Regions from separate parts of the Bacillus sp. ABA4_010 genome, predicted to be linked through region 1. Evidence: riboswitches for the same ligand, from Rfam matches in the RefSeq annotation. Region 1 holds a riboswitch; the other holds the start of a gene.
What was found. A riboswitch is a leader RNA that binds a small molecule or an ion and turns the genes downstream of it on or off. The one in region 1 is predicted to bind S-adenosylmethionine.
Positions count from the first base shown of each region.

Region 2: linked by a shared signal. The riboswitch ahead of ACXAEO_RS21920 (YezD family protein) and the one ahead of ACXAEO_RS16115 (transporter substrate-binding domain-containing protein) in region 1 are both predicted to bind S-adenosylmethionine.

Region 1 covers NZ_JBSWUN010000003.1:3,007,867-3,015,808, forward strand. Annotated here, with positions in the region: gene ACXAEO_RS16085 (LysR family transcriptional regulator) at 1-313, shown strand, start outside; gene ACXAEO_RS16090 (ROK family protein) at 372-1,319, shown strand; gene ACXAEO_RS16095 (competence protein ComK) at 1,895-2,302, opposite strand; gene mmuM (homocysteine S-methyltransferase) at 2,592-3,527, opposite strand; gene ACXAEO_RS16105 (amino acid ABC transporter ATP-binding protein) at 3,575-4,312, opposite strand; gene ACXAEO_RS16110 (amino acid ABC transporter permease) at 4,309-5,031, opposite strand; gene ACXAEO_RS16115 (transporter substrate-binding domain-containing protein) at 5,147-5,974, opposite strand; SAM riboswitch class I at 6,184-6,288, opposite strand; gene rraA (ribonuclease E activity regulator RraA) at 6,366-6,848, opposite strand; gene ACXAEO_RS16125 (MupG family TIM beta-alpha barrel fold protein) at 6,944-7,942, opposite strand, start outside.
Region 2 covers NZ_JBSWUN010000004.1:473,187-481,128, forward strand. Annotated here, with positions in the region: gene cdaS (sporulation-specific diadenylate cyclase CdaS) at 1-615, opposite strand, end outside; SAM riboswitch class I at 1,095-1,204, shown strand; gene ACXAEO_RS21920 (YezD family protein) at 1,300-1,443, shown strand; gene ACXAEO_RS21925 (phosphoadenylyl-sulfate reductase) at 1,547-2,260, shown strand; gene sat (sulfate adenylyltransferase) at 2,317-3,465, shown strand; gene cysC (adenylyl-sulfate kinase) at 3,481-4,080, shown strand; gene ACXAEO_RS21940 (nitrite/sulfite reductase) at 4,096-5,724, shown strand; gene ACXAEO_RS21945 (DUF3906 family protein) at 5,740-5,964, shown strand; gene cobA (uroporphyrinogen-III C-methyltransferase) at 5,979-6,764, shown strand; gene ACXAEO_RS21955 (sirohydrochlorin chelatase) at 6,781-7,539, shown strand; gene ACXAEO_RS21960 (NAD(P)-binding protein) at 7,542-7,942, shown strand, end outside.

The sequences.
Region 1 (7,942 bases):
ATTAAAAGCGTTAATCGATCATTGGTGGACTGAAAATTATTTGTCACCTCCAACGATTACAATGCGAGTGGACAACATGGAAACGTGCAAAGAAATGGTACTCAACGGACTAGGCTATGCCATTCTTCCGAACATTTTGCTAGAAGAAAACGATCAACTATTCAAAACCCCTTGCCTTACAAAAGATGGCCTGCATGTCAAAAGACAAACGTGGCTCATTTTCAAAAAGGAATATTCCAACAACGTGTTAATTAAAGCTTTTTGTGACTTCTTAAAACAATGGGACTTTACCAAAAGCACCTTCCAGCCGTAACAGCAGGACCATTATTATATTTCAATAATCAATCACATACAGAAAAGGAGGAACACGCATGAACAAACCGCACCTCTTCATCGGCATCGACCTTGGCGGAACGAATATACGGGTCGCCGCCGTGGACGAGCATGGCACCATTTTAGAAGAACAGCAACAACGAACGAACGCCAAACGAGGACCTAGCGCCCTCATCGACAGCATTCTTGACATGACAACAAGTTTAGCATCCTACCCTCATGCCCACGCCATCGGAATTGGCGCACCAGGACCGCTCGATGCAAAAAACGGCATCATCCTTGACCCGCCGAACTTGCCTGGCTGGGAGCATGTGCCGTTAAAAGCCATTATGGAACAACGCACAAATTTGCCCGTCGTCGTTGACAATGACGCGAATGCGGCCGCCTTAGCAGAAGCTCATTTTGGGGCAGGAGCAGGAGTTGAAAGCATCTTTTACATCACCGTCAGCACAGGGATTGGCGGCGGTTTTGTGTACAACAAACAAGTGATTAAAGGCGCTCATTCATGCGCCGGAGAAATTGGCAATATGATTATTGCCAGCACAAGCCCTTCTCACCCTGTCTTAAACAAAGGAAGCCTTGAACTTCTCGCCAGCGGAACTGCTCTCCACCAAGCCGGCATCGAAACACTTGCCATCAAAGAGCACGCGGGCGAAGTCTTTCAGCAATTTGAAAGCGGAAACACCACTGCTAAAACGCTCGTCGAACAATTTATTCACCATTTAGCCATCGGCATTGCCAACGTCATCCATACTGTCGACCCGGACCTTATCGTCTTAGGGGGCGGCGTGATGAACTCACAGCACCACTTCCTTGAACCGTTACGAAATGAAGTAGAAGAGCTCGTCTATCCGCAAGCGCGACACCGTCCGCTTAGAGCCAGCTTTACTCGGCACAAAAGCTGGCATAGTCGGGGCGGCGATGCTGCCAAGAAAATATTAAAAAATGAGGCTTTCACCCAAAGTGAAGTCGTTGAAATAACGTAGCGAAAACTCCCCACATCATTAAATAATGCTTAAACCGATCCATAAGAAAGCTCCTTGCAATTTTTGACTAACTTGTCCGTTAGCTAAAGAATGGAACTCTCATAATCTTTATGTTTATTTCACCATATACAGGGGAAATCCTTGATATTTCTGGAAATAGACGTAAAATAACACCCTGATCCACATGATGACAATATCTATTGTCAAGAGGTAGTTCAGGGTGCTATGTGTTATGCAAGCTTTTGGTTATTTTCTTATTAAACGTTGAAATATCAACGAAAACTGACCTACTTAATCCAAAGTCAAAGCCTTTCTTTTGACCAATCCCGTGACCGCCGAATCATTTCAGTATGGGCTTCTTCCGCTCACAGAGATTATGCTATGTATATCACGTACATCTGTCTGCTATACTCTTTTCCCAAATGGCGTCGTTTTCGGTCCGAGCGGGAACGAAAAAACGTCTTCCGTGTTACTCTCGCCATTGTATAAGAAAGCTTTGTACGGCTGAAACAGATGAAACGTTTGAAACCCTTGTATTTTTAGCGCACAAGCGGACGTACGCTCCCACTGGCTTTTTAAAAAGCAGCTCTCGCTTGCACGACAAGCTCACGGCCATTATAAAACTTCACGATCGAATGATTGTTCTTAGTTGGATGTGGCACGTATTGAAGAACATGTTGAGGAAACAGCCAAACGCAATCGAAGTGTTGAGTCGAAGATGTAGGAAATGCGCAAATGCCATTCAATGGTGATAACACGATTGGTGTCCGTTTCTCATAGCCATGTACACGAATAACAGCTTGACGGCTTCCTTCGTAAGTCGTACCGTTTTTCAAACATAATTCATTCAGCAGCTCTTCTGGTGACTTTGATGTTAAAAACTCCCCTTCCATATCAATCACTTTCGTCTGATGTGTCGCATGAGGATGATGGAGAATCGCCATCGTCGTCAGCCCAATTTCATGAGTTTCATCAATCATCATCGTCATAACCTCCTAAAAAATTGAAATGATTATTACGATACTAGTATAAGTAAAAAATTGGACATTTTGTTAAAGGTAGTGTAAAGATTTTGTTTAAAAATTGTAAAAAATAGGACTTTTATACATTCCACTTCATAACTCGCCCCGGCTTCATTTGATTCAAAAACATTGAAAATGGTGATTCAGACCTCTTGAATGGATCCGCAAAGGGGGAGCAGATGCTTAGGTCTAGAAAATGTAGCATGACCAAAGAACGGTCATGCCACATTTTCTAGGTCGATATAGATCTTTATTGGCGTGCCCAAGCAGCAATCGCTTCAATCTCTTTCGGTCCCGTTCGACAACAGCCGCCGATGATGTGGGCCCCTGCTTCATACCATCGTTGAGTGCTGGAAACAAACTGTTCTCCCGAAGATTTCTCATTCCATGTCTTGCTCGTCGGATCATACTCTTCCCCTGTATTAGGGTACACAATGATTGGTTTAGAAGTTTGACCTTTTATTTCTTTAATTAAGGACTCAATAAAACGCGGTGAAGAACAATTGATTCCAATGGCGGCTACTTGCTCTTCTCCAGCTAGCCATTTGGCACAATCAGCTATTGTGTCGCCATTGCTAATATGGATTTCATCTTTTGCACTAAAGCTTATCCACGCATACACCCCTGGGAATTCCTTTAATACTCTCGTAATGGCTTTTGCCTCTAACAAACACGGAATGGTTTCACATGCTAAAATATCGGCACCCGCTTCTATTAACACACTGATTCGTTCGCGATGAAAAGCGACTAATTCCTCTTCATTTACTACATAGTCCCCTCGATATTCAGAGCCATCTGCAAGGAATGCCCCATATGGACCGACAGAAGCTGCCACTAACGGTTTTGGCCGTGTCGACTGATGAGGATGACTTTCCCAAAATTCATCCCGCGCCTGCTTGGCCAGTTGAACAGAATTTTTAATTAAACCGATAGCCTCTTCCTTCGTCAATCCTCTTTCCATATAGCCCTCCACCGTAGCTTGATAACTAGCGGTGATGGCACAATCTGCACCTGCTTCAAAATAATCGATATGTACCTTCTTTATCAATTCTGGATTTTCGATTAAGACTTTAGCTGACCATAAGCGATCATGTAAATTACAGCCCTGCTTCTCAAGCTCCGTTGCCATCGCTCCGTCAATAATCATAATCGGAAAATCCGTTAAAATTTGTTCAATTGGGTTCATGTTGTATCTCCTTTCCTGCCTCTCATAGAATAGAAGGACTCACTCTATCACTTCTTCATCGCCTTACTTAAAAACTGCTTCGTTCGCTCCACTTGAGGGTCGTTAAAAATTTGCTCCGCCGTTCCTTCTTCAATAATGCTTCCATTTTCCATAAACACAATGCGGTCTGAAATCTCACGGGCAAAATGAAGCTCATGTGTAACAATTAACATCGTATTTCCTTCATTGGCTACATGTTTAATGACCGCTAACACTTCCCCCACTAACTCTGGATCCAGAGAGGACGTCGGTTCATCAAATAATAAAACTTCCGGTTTAAGCGCAAGCGCCCGGGCAATGCCTACCCGTTGCTGTTGCCCCCCAGAAAGCTGAACTGGATAATGATTCAACCGTTCCTTCAGGCCTACCTTCTCCAAAAGTTCAAGACTCACCTTTTTCGCTTCTTCTGGATTCATACGCTTCACCGTTGTTAAGCCAATCATGACATTTTGCAGCACCGTTAAATTTTTAAATAAATTGTACTGCTGAAATACCATTCCCGTGGATGTTCTTAAAGAAAGAATATCGGCCTTCGTCGCCGATTCCACATCAACGCTTTTTCCGTTAATCTCAACAAGCCCACTAGTAGGCTGTTCTAAAAAGTTTACACAGCGTAATAACGTTGATTTCCCCGAGCCACTTGGCCCTAAAATCGTGACAACCTCGCCTTTCTTAATGGAAAGATTAATCCCTTTTAACACATGCTGCTGATCGAAATATTTATGAATGTTCTCTACCTTAATCATGAAGCAATCCCTCTTTCATATCTGCGGGCACGCTTCTCGACTCTAGCAAGCAATCTCTCCACAACAATACAAAGGATCCAATAAATAATCGAAACCGCAATATACACTTCAAAGAACGCCAGCCCCCGAGAGCCGAGAATTTTCGCTTGTCCCATAATGTCAATCACGCCAATAATAAATACAAGAGACGTGTCCTTAATTGTACTAATAAACATATTTCCGAGATTCGGAATCGCTACTGCTAAAGCTTGCGGGAAGATAATTTTCACCATCATTTGTGCTGGGCTCATCCCGATTGCTTTTGCTGCTTCAAACTGCCCGCGATCGACCGACTCAATGGCTGACCGGATCGTTTCCGATAAATAGGCGCCTAAATTAATCGAAAAAGCTAATAAGGCATAAATTTCAGGAGGAATAATGTTCACATCGACATTTTGAAGCTGATCATATTCCGTTTGAACATAATAAATCACTTTTGGGATGCCATAAAACACAAGATAAATTTGAACCAATAAAGGTGTTCCCCTTATAAACGACACATAGCAAGAAGAAATCGTCTTCAAGACCGGAACTTGATAAATTTTAATAAGGGCTGTTGTTAGTCCAATAAATAAACTCAAAATCATAGAACCTACCGCGATGCCAACGGTAACCGGTAACCGTGCTGCAATCGCAGGAAAACTTTCGATTAAAAACTGAATATCCAGTAAATTGTCCATTCTCTATTCCCTTCTCTTATATATATTCCATTTCATCACTCGACACAGCTTCATTTGATTCAAGAACATTTACAATGGTTATTCAGACCACTTGAATTTTCTAGGTCGATTTATATTATTCAGGGATGTATTCTCCGCCTGTCCATTTTGTTGAAAGCTTAGCTAATGTCCCATCTTCTTTCAGCTCTTTTAGAATTGGATCTATTAATGCCTTCAACTCCTCACCTTGCTCTTCATCTTTCAAGACAATCCCCATATTATCGTTCACTAACGGCTGTCCGACCACTTCTAAGTCTAAATCAAACTTTTCCATGACCGAATGAATCATAATCGGATCATTCACATAGGCATCCACACGACCATTCTGGACATCTTGTAAAATTTCCGAAGGGTTTCCACTTTCGCTATATTTTAAAATAATATCGTTATCTGCTTTTTTATTATGTTCTTCCAGTAATAGCGTGTACGAATCACCCGCTAACGCCCCAACCTTCTTCCCTTCTAAATCTTCTATGGTCGTAATATCCTTTCGACCAGCCTTCACGACAATGACCGTTTCTGCTGCAAAATAAGATTCATCTGTAAATAAGTACTTTTCTTCACGTTCTGGCGTTTTCGCTACTTGGTCTGCAATGGCCTGAATTTTATTTGACTCTAAGGCTAGGAACATACTATCCCAAGGCGTGGCCACAAACTCAAATGTATAACCATCTAGCTTTTTATCAATTTCCTTCACTACTTCGATATCATAGCCTGTTAGTTCATTGTTCTCATCCGTGAAGGCGAAAGGCGGATAATCATTTTGGGTTCCAACTAAAATCACTTTTTCCTCTAGTTCATTCGTCGCTTCATTTGCTGCTTCTTTCGTCGAACAACCGCTCAATACTCCGGCAAACCCTACTAATGCCACTACTGGTACTAATAAACGAGATCTTTTTTTCATGTCTTCGACTCCTTCTTTTCATAAATGAAAATGATGACCATATAAGTAATGACTTACCAAATTTATAAAATGAATAAATAATGATACACATTCGAAAAAGGAACGCAACTATTTAATTTGAATATTGGGTTAATTCAGAATATCATTCGTTTAATCTCTTAATGTAAACAAAAAAACCTCTTTCAATCAGAAAGAGGCTTTGTATCGAAACCTTATCTCTCAGAATGAAACACTCTGCAGGAATTAGCACCTTTCATCGAAATGATGGTTGCTGGACGTCATCGGGCCTGTCCCTCAGTCTCTCTTGATAAGATATTTATTTTTTAGCATATTATGATATTAGTTAATATTGAGAATATTGTCAAATGAATTTTTAATCATTTACGTGAATTCATGTGAGGAGATTTCTTGCTGCTGTCATAACACCATCTTCATCTGCATACACATAGCTTCCCGGAACCCAATCGATTCCGCCGAAATGAAGGGTCGTCTCTCTTTCTCCTTTTCCTTCTTTTTTACTTTTTAACGGATGCGTACCAATGGCGAAAATCCCGACATTTAGCTGCGCTAATTCTGCACTATCTCTGACACAGCCATTAATAATAACACCCGCTAACCCGCGCGTTCGTGCAATCTCCCCTAATCGGTCGCCCATTAATGCACAGTTTCTAGAACCTCCCCCATTCACTACTAATACGTGGCCTGCCGGAATCGTTTCAAGAGCTTCTTTTACCAATACATTATCTTCGTGTACGTTCACCGTTGAAATTGGACCAAAAAACCTTCTTTTCCCGCCGTACGACCGAAACTCGACCGTACAAACGTTCAATTCATCCGCGAAATCATCACATAAATCCGCCGTTCTCACTTCCATCATCCCATCTCCCTTCCTTACATTGTTCTTCATTCGCTCACGACCGAAAAATTCCTTTTGCATTTGGTGAAGGAAATGAAACGTGACACCGAAACCTATGGCTTCACCTTCTTCAATTCCAGCCTTTGACCAGGATGAACAGCGGAAAGAAGGGGGACATCTTCTAGTATAACGTGGCCGATGACATTCACTCGTTCATCCGCTGGAAGATCCCGTAAGATAATTTGCACTTCACCGCGGTAACGTCCGTAACGGTCATTATCCATCGTAATCATTCCTTGCAGACGTTTCACCGTGTTAGTCGGTTCCACACATTCTGCCCTTCTCGTATCCATCAAACGGATAACATCTCTAGCGGAATCGGGACGAAGACGGTATTCTCCTTCTGGCAAAATCGAAGACTGAATCCGAATAGGAAGAATGCTATCTGCATCATATTTCACCAATTGTTCCAACAACCCCTCACCCGGGTCCGAATCACCGACATACACATCTGTGATCCCGGAACGATACAGCTCAACGGCCGCTGCAAACGGGTCCATATACCGATGACGTTCCAAAGTTGGAAGACCAGCAAAAACGGGACCTCTTTTCTCTCCTCGTCCCGGAATATATGCACAAACCGGAATATGAAACCGTTGGAATAACGCCGTTTGTTGACGAAAAAAGTCATCATCCAAGCCCGTTTCACAGCGCGGGTAAAAATTGTGCCAAGCGATTAACTTTTCAGCGTCCATACCGCTAGCAAGCAATCTTTTCAATTCGTCTTCAAACAAAATACTTGCATTCAGGGCAAGGTGAAATCGTTTGGATAAGCTCATAATCGTCTCAGCATCAAAGCCATCGTCCAAACGAATTCCGACAACACCGAGGGACGTTAGCTCTTCCAACCTTTGAATTCCTAAATGTCCAGGTGTCTTCAGTGAAACATCCGCATACACGTCCACTCCATAATGTTTCGCTGTTTCAAGCAATTGTTGGGCACGACTTGCCAGTTCTCCTGTTTCTTCAGGAATGTGAAGCGAGGTAAAAGCTCGCTTCACTCCTTTTTGACTCGCTTCCACTATTCGTTGTTCCGCTAACGGATCATTCAA
Region 2 (7,942 bases), on a different contig from region 1:
ATTCGTAGAATGAATGGGATATAGTGTACCTTCTAAAGCGAAAGAGATGCGGCCGCTTTCCTCAGAAACAACTAATACGAGCGCATCTGATTGTTCAGACATGCCAATGGCCGCCCGGTGTCGAGTTCCCATTTTATTTTGGACAGCTGTTGAAGAGGCTAGCGGCAATACGTTGGCAGCGGATACGATGATATCTCCTTTTACTAATACTGCACCGTCATGCAGTGGATTTCCTGGATAAAAGATGGATTCAAGGAGAGGGCTTGTCAAAGACGCCCCAAGTGCGACTCCTTTTTGGATTAAATGGTGAACAGGTTGTTTGCGTTCAATGACCATCAAGCCCCCGTGTTTTCGTTCGGATAAATGATGAGCTGCTAACGAAAGGGCTGCATAATTTTCGGTAAAAGGAGATAAGTATTGTTGTAAGTAGTAAGAAGCAGCGACTGATTGAATGTTACTGAACTGTTTGTGTAACGATTCAAAATCGCATAAAATACAATATTCGTTTTGGTCTAGATGACGAATCAGTTTGTCGGTTTCCGATAAAATCGTTGTTAAATTGTGTTTTATCTCATTTTTAATAGAAGAATTTAAAGAAAAGTGATGTAAATCCATCTCATTTTATCTCCAATCTTTTTACCGAAGCACATAAACGGAGAAGAGTAATGTTGAAACAGTGGTCTTTCTGTTTATGTAATCGGAGGATGGAGGAAACTACCTGCTGATGGAAGCTTCCTTTATTTGTAATGTTTACGAAACGATAAGCTTTATACATAAGCGGAAGCAACAACAGCACTGATTATCATGAAAGTAGATGAAGAAAAATGATATAGGTAATGTTTGAGTGAATTAATAAGTGGATGGAGGGAGCAAGATGCATCGATCAACGAAACAGGAGAAAATGTTAGTGGTGGTTTGTTCGATTGTAGCAATTATTATGCTTTTATCACTTTTAAGACATTTTTTCGGTTAGAACATCATATGTCATAATAAGAATCGATGGAATTTGTGTCAACTTTGCGGATGAATTTGAATAGAATATTTTGAAATATCAGTTGACAATCTACCGCAATATGTTAAAATTTGAAAAAACAAACTTATCAAGAGTGGTGGAGGGAACTAGCCCTTTGAAGCCCGGCAACCTGCGTGAATTAATGCAAGGTGCTAATTCTAGCAAAATGTAAACCATTTTGGAAGATAAGGTAAAATAGATTACCTCAACAGTCTTTCGAAAATGGAAGGCCTTTTTTATTGGGTTTATGAACTAGTAACCATTAGACGAAATGAAGGAGGACTGGAATGGTACAGCAAGAAAATTTGAACGAAGTTTGGAAAAATGTTGTTCAGATGCTTGAAACGATGAAGTATGGCTCTGTCACATTAATTGTTCAGGATGGCAAAGTGGTTCAACTTGAAAAAAATGAGAAAGTAAGAATACGCTAGTAAAGCGCTGACTAGAGAAACTAGAGGCGGTTTTGGTTCTTTATTGGGCTAAAACCGTCTTTTTTTATCGGAATACAAAGTGTTAAAGATAGGAGTGAATCATTTGAGTGAAACACTAACTTTCCAAACGTGGCACAATCAGCTACCTGAATTTTCTGCAGATGATGACACGAAAGGAGCGCTATCGGTTTTGCGGTGGGCGTACGAACATTATGGAGATTCCATTGTTTATGCCTGTAGTTTCGGAATTGAAGGGATTGTGTTAATCGACTTAATTTCAAAAGTAAAGGAAGACGCCACCATTGTATTTCTCGATACGGATTTGCATTTTAAGGAAACGTACGAGGTTATTGAAGCGGTAAAAGAGAAATTTCCGAAATTAAACATTGTCATGAAAAAGCCGGAACTGACTTTACAACAGCAAGAAATGCTCCGCGGGGGTGAGTTGTGGAAGACAGATCCGAACCAGTGCTGTCGTATTCGGAAAATTATTCCGCTTGAGCAGGCATTAAGCGGAGCGGAAGCATGGATTTCTGGATTGAGAAGAGAACAATCTGCGACAAGAAGTCAGACGGAGTTTATCAACCGAGATACTCGTTTTGAAAAAATCAAAGTTTGTCCGCTTATTCATTGGACATGGAAAGAAATATGGCGATACGTGTACAAACAAGAACTGCCTTATAATCGTCTGCACGATCAGGGCTATCCGAGCATCGGATGTGAGCCTTGTACGAAGCCGGCTTATGATATGGATGATTTGCGTTCAGGAAGATGGACAGGAAATCAGAAAACAGAGTGTGGGCTCCACGGATCATAATCAAAAGGATCTCTTGTGAGAAGATTGAGTTTAAAAAGAGTTAGGGAGGAATAATGATGAGTTACAGTACACCTCATGGAGGGAAACTTATTAATTTGTTTGATTCTGCATTTAATTATGAATCTATTCAGCAGGAAGTAGAGCTTGATGCTATTGCCTTAAGTGACTTGGAGTTAATTGGAGTTGGAGCGTACAGTCCGCTTACAGGTTTCTTAGGGGAGGAAGACTATCAATCAGTTGTACAGAATATGCGCCTTGCAAACGGAGTTGTATGGAGCATTCCGATTACGCTTCCTGTAAGTGAAGAAAAAGCAGCAACCTTGCAAATTGGAGATGACATTAAGCTTGTTAAAGATGGTGTCGTGTACGGAGTTTTAAAATTGGAAGGCATTTTTACTCCGGATAAAGAAAGAGAAGCGCAGCTTGTATACCAGACAACAGACGATGCTCATCCTGGTGTTCAAAAATTATTTGAAAGACCAAACGTATATTTAGCTGGTCCTATTAAACTAGTGAAACGAACAGATAAAGGAAGGTTTGCTTCCTATCATTTAGATCCTGCTCAAACGCGTCAGCAGTTTGCCGAGCTTGGATGGAAGACTATTGTTGGCTTCCAAACCCGCAATCCGGTTCACCGTGCTCATGAATACATCCAGAAGTCTGCGCTTGAAATTGTTGACGGATTATTTTTAAATCCGCTCGTTGGAGAAACGAAATCGGATGATATCCCCGCAGATATTCGGATGGAGAGCTATGAAGTGCTATTGCAGCATTATTACCCACAAGATCGTGTATTCTTAGCGGTATTCCCAGCAGCAATGCGCTATGCAGGGCCACGAGAAGCCATTTTTCATGCGATGATTCGTAAAAACTTCGGTTGCACGCATTTTATTGTTGGGCGTGATCATGCCGGTGTTGGAAATTATTACGGCACATACGATGCACAAAAAATCTTTGACAACTTTACGAGTGAAGAGTTAGGGATTACGCTGTTGTTTTTTGAACATAGCTTTTATTGTGTGAAATGTGAAGGGATGGCTTCGACGAAAACGTGTCCGCATCCGAAGGAAGACCATGTGATTCTTTCTGGTACGAAAGTAAGAGAGTTATTGAGAAAGGGTGAACTTCCACCAAGTACATTCAGCCGCAAAGAAGTAGTGGAAGTTTTAATTAAAGGGTTACAGCAGAAAACAATCCATTCTTAAAAGGAGAGGGATAAAATGGGAGAAGCAACAAATATTACGTGGCATGATGCAGCCATTACAAAAAAGGAACGAAGAGAACAAAATGGTCATCAAAGCTTTATTCTTTGGTTTACCGGCTTATCTGGATCCGGCAAATCTACTGTTGCCAATGCAGTTGCTAAAGCATTGTTTGATCGCCAAATTCGAAACTACGTACTGGATGGCGATAACATTCGTTTCGGCCTCAATAAAAATCTTGGGTTTTCCGAGGAAGACCGCAAGGAAAACATTCGCCGCATTGGTGAGGTAGCCAAATTGTTTGTCGATAGCGGCCAAGTTGTACTGACTGCTTTCATTTCTCCTTTTCAAGAAGATCGAAATCAAGTCCGTGACATTGTCGAGGAAAAGGAATTTATTGAAGTGTATGTCAAATGTCCGCTAGATGAATGTGAACGGAGAGATCCGAAAGGGTTGTACAAAAAAGCAAGGAGCGGGGAAATTAAGCAGTTTACAGGCATTGATTCTCCTTATGAAGAACCGGTTAATCCTGAACTTGTAGTAGAAACAAGCAAAGATTCTATCGAAGTATGTGTCGCGAAAGTGTTAGAATATTTAAAAGAAAACAACCTCATATAAAGGAGTTGTAATTGGATGAGTTATGTGAAGAATTGGGCGGATAATCCGAATGTGAACGCAACAGAAAAAAAGAAGTTAGAAAAAGATGGATTGAAGATTTTTGATGATATCCCTTACTATGCGGAACATGGATTTGATTCCATTCCGAAAGAAGATTGGGATTTATTCAAATGGGCAGGCCTTTATCTCCAGCGTCCAAAAGAAGACGGATATTTTATGATGCGTGTCAACGTTCCTTCAGGTATTTTGTCTAATGAGCAAGTGGTCGCATTAGCTGAAATTGCCAGAGATTATGGAAGAGGAGTGTATGACATTACAACGCGCCAAGCGATTCAGTTCCATTGGCTTCAAATTGAAAATATTCCTGATATTTTGAACCGTTTAGAACGAGTAGGTTTATCATCCGCGGGTGCATGTGGTGACATCACGCGTACAATCGTTGGAAATCCGTTAGCCGGTCTTGATCCAGATGAACTGTTTGATACCGCTCCAATTGTGAAAGAAGTGTATGACTTTTTTCAAATGAACGAAGATTTCTCAAACTTACCGCGAAAATATAAAATGTCCATCAGCGCGAATGTTCGCAATGCGTCAAATGCAGAAATTAACTGTGTCTCCTTTACGCCAGCTGTTAAAGAGTTAGATGGTGTAAAGACAGTCGGTTTCCATGTAAAGGTTGGAGGTGGGTTATCCGCTCGTCCTTTCTTAGCTCAAACGCTTGATGTGTTCGTGAAGCCAGAGCAAGTAAAAGAAGTGGCGATTGCCATTACGACGATTTTCCGTGATTATGGGTATCGTGAGAAGCGTCATTTAGCACGCCTTAAGTTTTTAATGGCAGACTGGGGTGTAGAGAGATTTAAAGAAAAGCTATTAGAATACACAGGTCCGCTTCCAACAAAAGGAGAAGAGCCGGTGAAAGAGTGGAATGCCGGTTATTTCTATGGCGTTCACCCGCAGAAGCAAAAAGGGTTGAACTATATTGGGTTTAATGTGCCAGTAGGGCGTTTAAGTGCGGATGAAGTATTCGAATTGGCGAGAATTTCTGCTCAATACGGAAATGGAGAAATCCGAACATGTAACTCTCAGAACCTCATTATTCCAAATGTTCCAGATCATCACGTAGAAGAGTTGTTGCAACAGAAAATTTTTGAACGTATTACAGCGAATCCGAATTCATTTATTGGTTATTCTGTGTCCTGTACTGGAATTGAGTACTGCAACCTAGCCCTTGTGGAAACGAAAGAACGGATGAGAAGAATAGCAGAATGGCTTGATGAAGAAATTTCGTTAGATGTTCCAGTTCGGTTCCATATGGTCGGCTGCCCGAACTCGTGTGGACAGCGTCAAATTGCGGATATTGGCCTGCAGGGGATTAAAATGAAAACGAAAGACAAGAAAATGGTTGAAGCGTTTGAAATCTATGTGGGTGGAACGCTGCATGCAGGCGGAAAATTCAATGAAAAGTTAAAAGGAAAAGTAAGTGGTGAAGTGTTGCCGGAAGTATTGAAAGATTTACTTTTATATTTTCAGCAAGAAAAGCTCCTTGGCGAATCATTCTATGATTTTGTACAAAGAAGCGGACTCGAGCCATTACAAGCGGAACTTGATCGGATTTTAACAGAAATTGATGCGAAAGTTTCGTGAGAAAGGTGAACGGAAATGAATTTATACCGTTTTGAAGTTGTGACAAAATCGGAGGTTATCCCCGTTATTATTGCTGCGGATAATGACGATACCGCGTTTGAGCTTGTAGATGTAGAATTAGAAAAATATTTTTTGAAATTGCCTGACGTGGAAGAAGTCATTTTATATGAAAAGAAGCGACTTGGAAAAGGGACGGGTTTTGTCCTGTACGAAAAAGAAAATGATATAGGCGGCGCATAAGAGGGGGAATCGGAATGGGAAAGGTATACTTAGTCGGCGCTGGACCCGGCGACCCAGATTTAATTACAGTGAAAGGTTTGAAGTGCATTCAGGAAGCGGATGTCATTTTGTATGACCGGTTGATTAATAATGAGCTATTAGAGTATGCAAAGCAAGGGGCAGATTTAATTTATTGTGGGAAGCTGCCGAACTACCATACGATGAAACAAGAAACCATCAACAATTTCTTAGTCAAGTTTGCTAAAAAAGGTAAGGTCGTGACAAGGCTGAAAGGGGGCGACCCGTTTGTATTTGGCCGTGGTGGAGAAGAGGCAGAAGCACTCGCTAAAAATAATATCCCGTTTGAAATTATTCCTGGGATTACAGCGGGGATTGCCGCGCCGGCTTATGCAGGCATTCCTATTACTCATCGAGAGCATGGCGCTAGTTTTGCAGTTGTGACTGGTCATCGAAAAGGGAATGGGGAAGATGATATTCAATGGAGTCATCTAGCTAAAGGAGTAGATACACTTGCCATTTATATGGGGGTGGGGAACCTTTCGTATATTTGTGAACAATTAATTAAAAACGGTAAAAGTGAAAGTACCCCAGTCGCGCTCGTTCATTGGGGGACATATAAAGAGCAGCGTACGATAACAGGAACATTAGATAACATTGTGGAGATTGTACAGAAAGAAAAAGTAGAAAACCCGAGTATGATTATTGTTGGAGAAGTTGTTAAGTTGAGAGAGAAGCTCCGTTGGTTTGAAAAAGCAGAGCAGGATAAGTCGTACGAAGCATACGTAAAAGAAGCCTTTTGAGAAGGGAGCGGTTGAGATGGAAGCTGTATTGTACATTTGTCATGGAAGCCGCGTCAAAAGGGCTAGTGAACAAGCGATTACCTTTGTAAAGGGATGCATGGAAAGAATTCCTGTTTCTATTCAGGAAGTGTCTTTTCTTGAATTGGCGGAACCGTCAATTGAGCAAGGCTTCAAGCGGTGTATCGAGCAAGGTGCGACAACTGTATATGCTGTTCCAGTGCTATTATTGACGGCTGCTCATGCCAAAGAAGATATCCCTGAGGTGTTGAATAAATTGCAACGCCAATATCCGGACGTGAATATCGTATACGGGCGTCCGTTTGGTGTGCATGAACGTATCACGGAAATTTTATATGAGAGATTAATCGAAACGAACGTGCCGATTGATGAGCATTCATTTGTGTTACTGGTCGGGCGCGGCAGTAGTGATCCTGATGTAAAAAGAGATTTAGAGTCGATTGCTCAATTATTGAAGAAGCGGCATGGACTTGGGCATATAGAAGTTTGTTTCTTGACGGCTGCGGAGCCAATTTTAGAAGATGTCTTGGAGAAGGTGAAAACTGCCTCTTACTCAAATATTTTCATCCTGCCTTATTTGCTCTTTACGGGTTTATTAATGAAGAGAATTGAAAAGGCCGTTCGAGAAGTAGAGGAACAGAGTGAATCCAACTTTATTTTGAGTCACTATTTAGAATATCATCCGCATTTAAACGATGTATTAGTAGAGCGGGTAGAAGAATTATTTCAGTCGTCCGTAGAAAAGAGGGCTAACTGAATATGTATCCAGTTATGTTAAATTTAACAGCCCGAAAAGTGCTAGTAGCAGGGGGAGGGAAGGTTGCGACGCGTAAACTTTCTTCTCTCATGGATACAGGTGCGCGTATTCAAGTTGTGTCTTTGACTTTTACGGAGAAAATTATGAAATGGGCAGAAGAGGGAAGAATCGAATTACGGCACAAGCCTATTGAGCAAACCGACATAAAGGAAGCTTTCTTAATTGTGGTAGCTACAAATGATGCGGATATTAACCAGCAGATTACTGAATGGGCTCAACCTTGGCAGTTGGTGAACGCTGCTGGAGATCCACAAAGAGGAAATGTCGTCATACCAGCGCACATTAAAAGAGGAGACCTTTCTATTGCTATTTCTACAAATGGAGCAAGTCCATCTTTAACGAA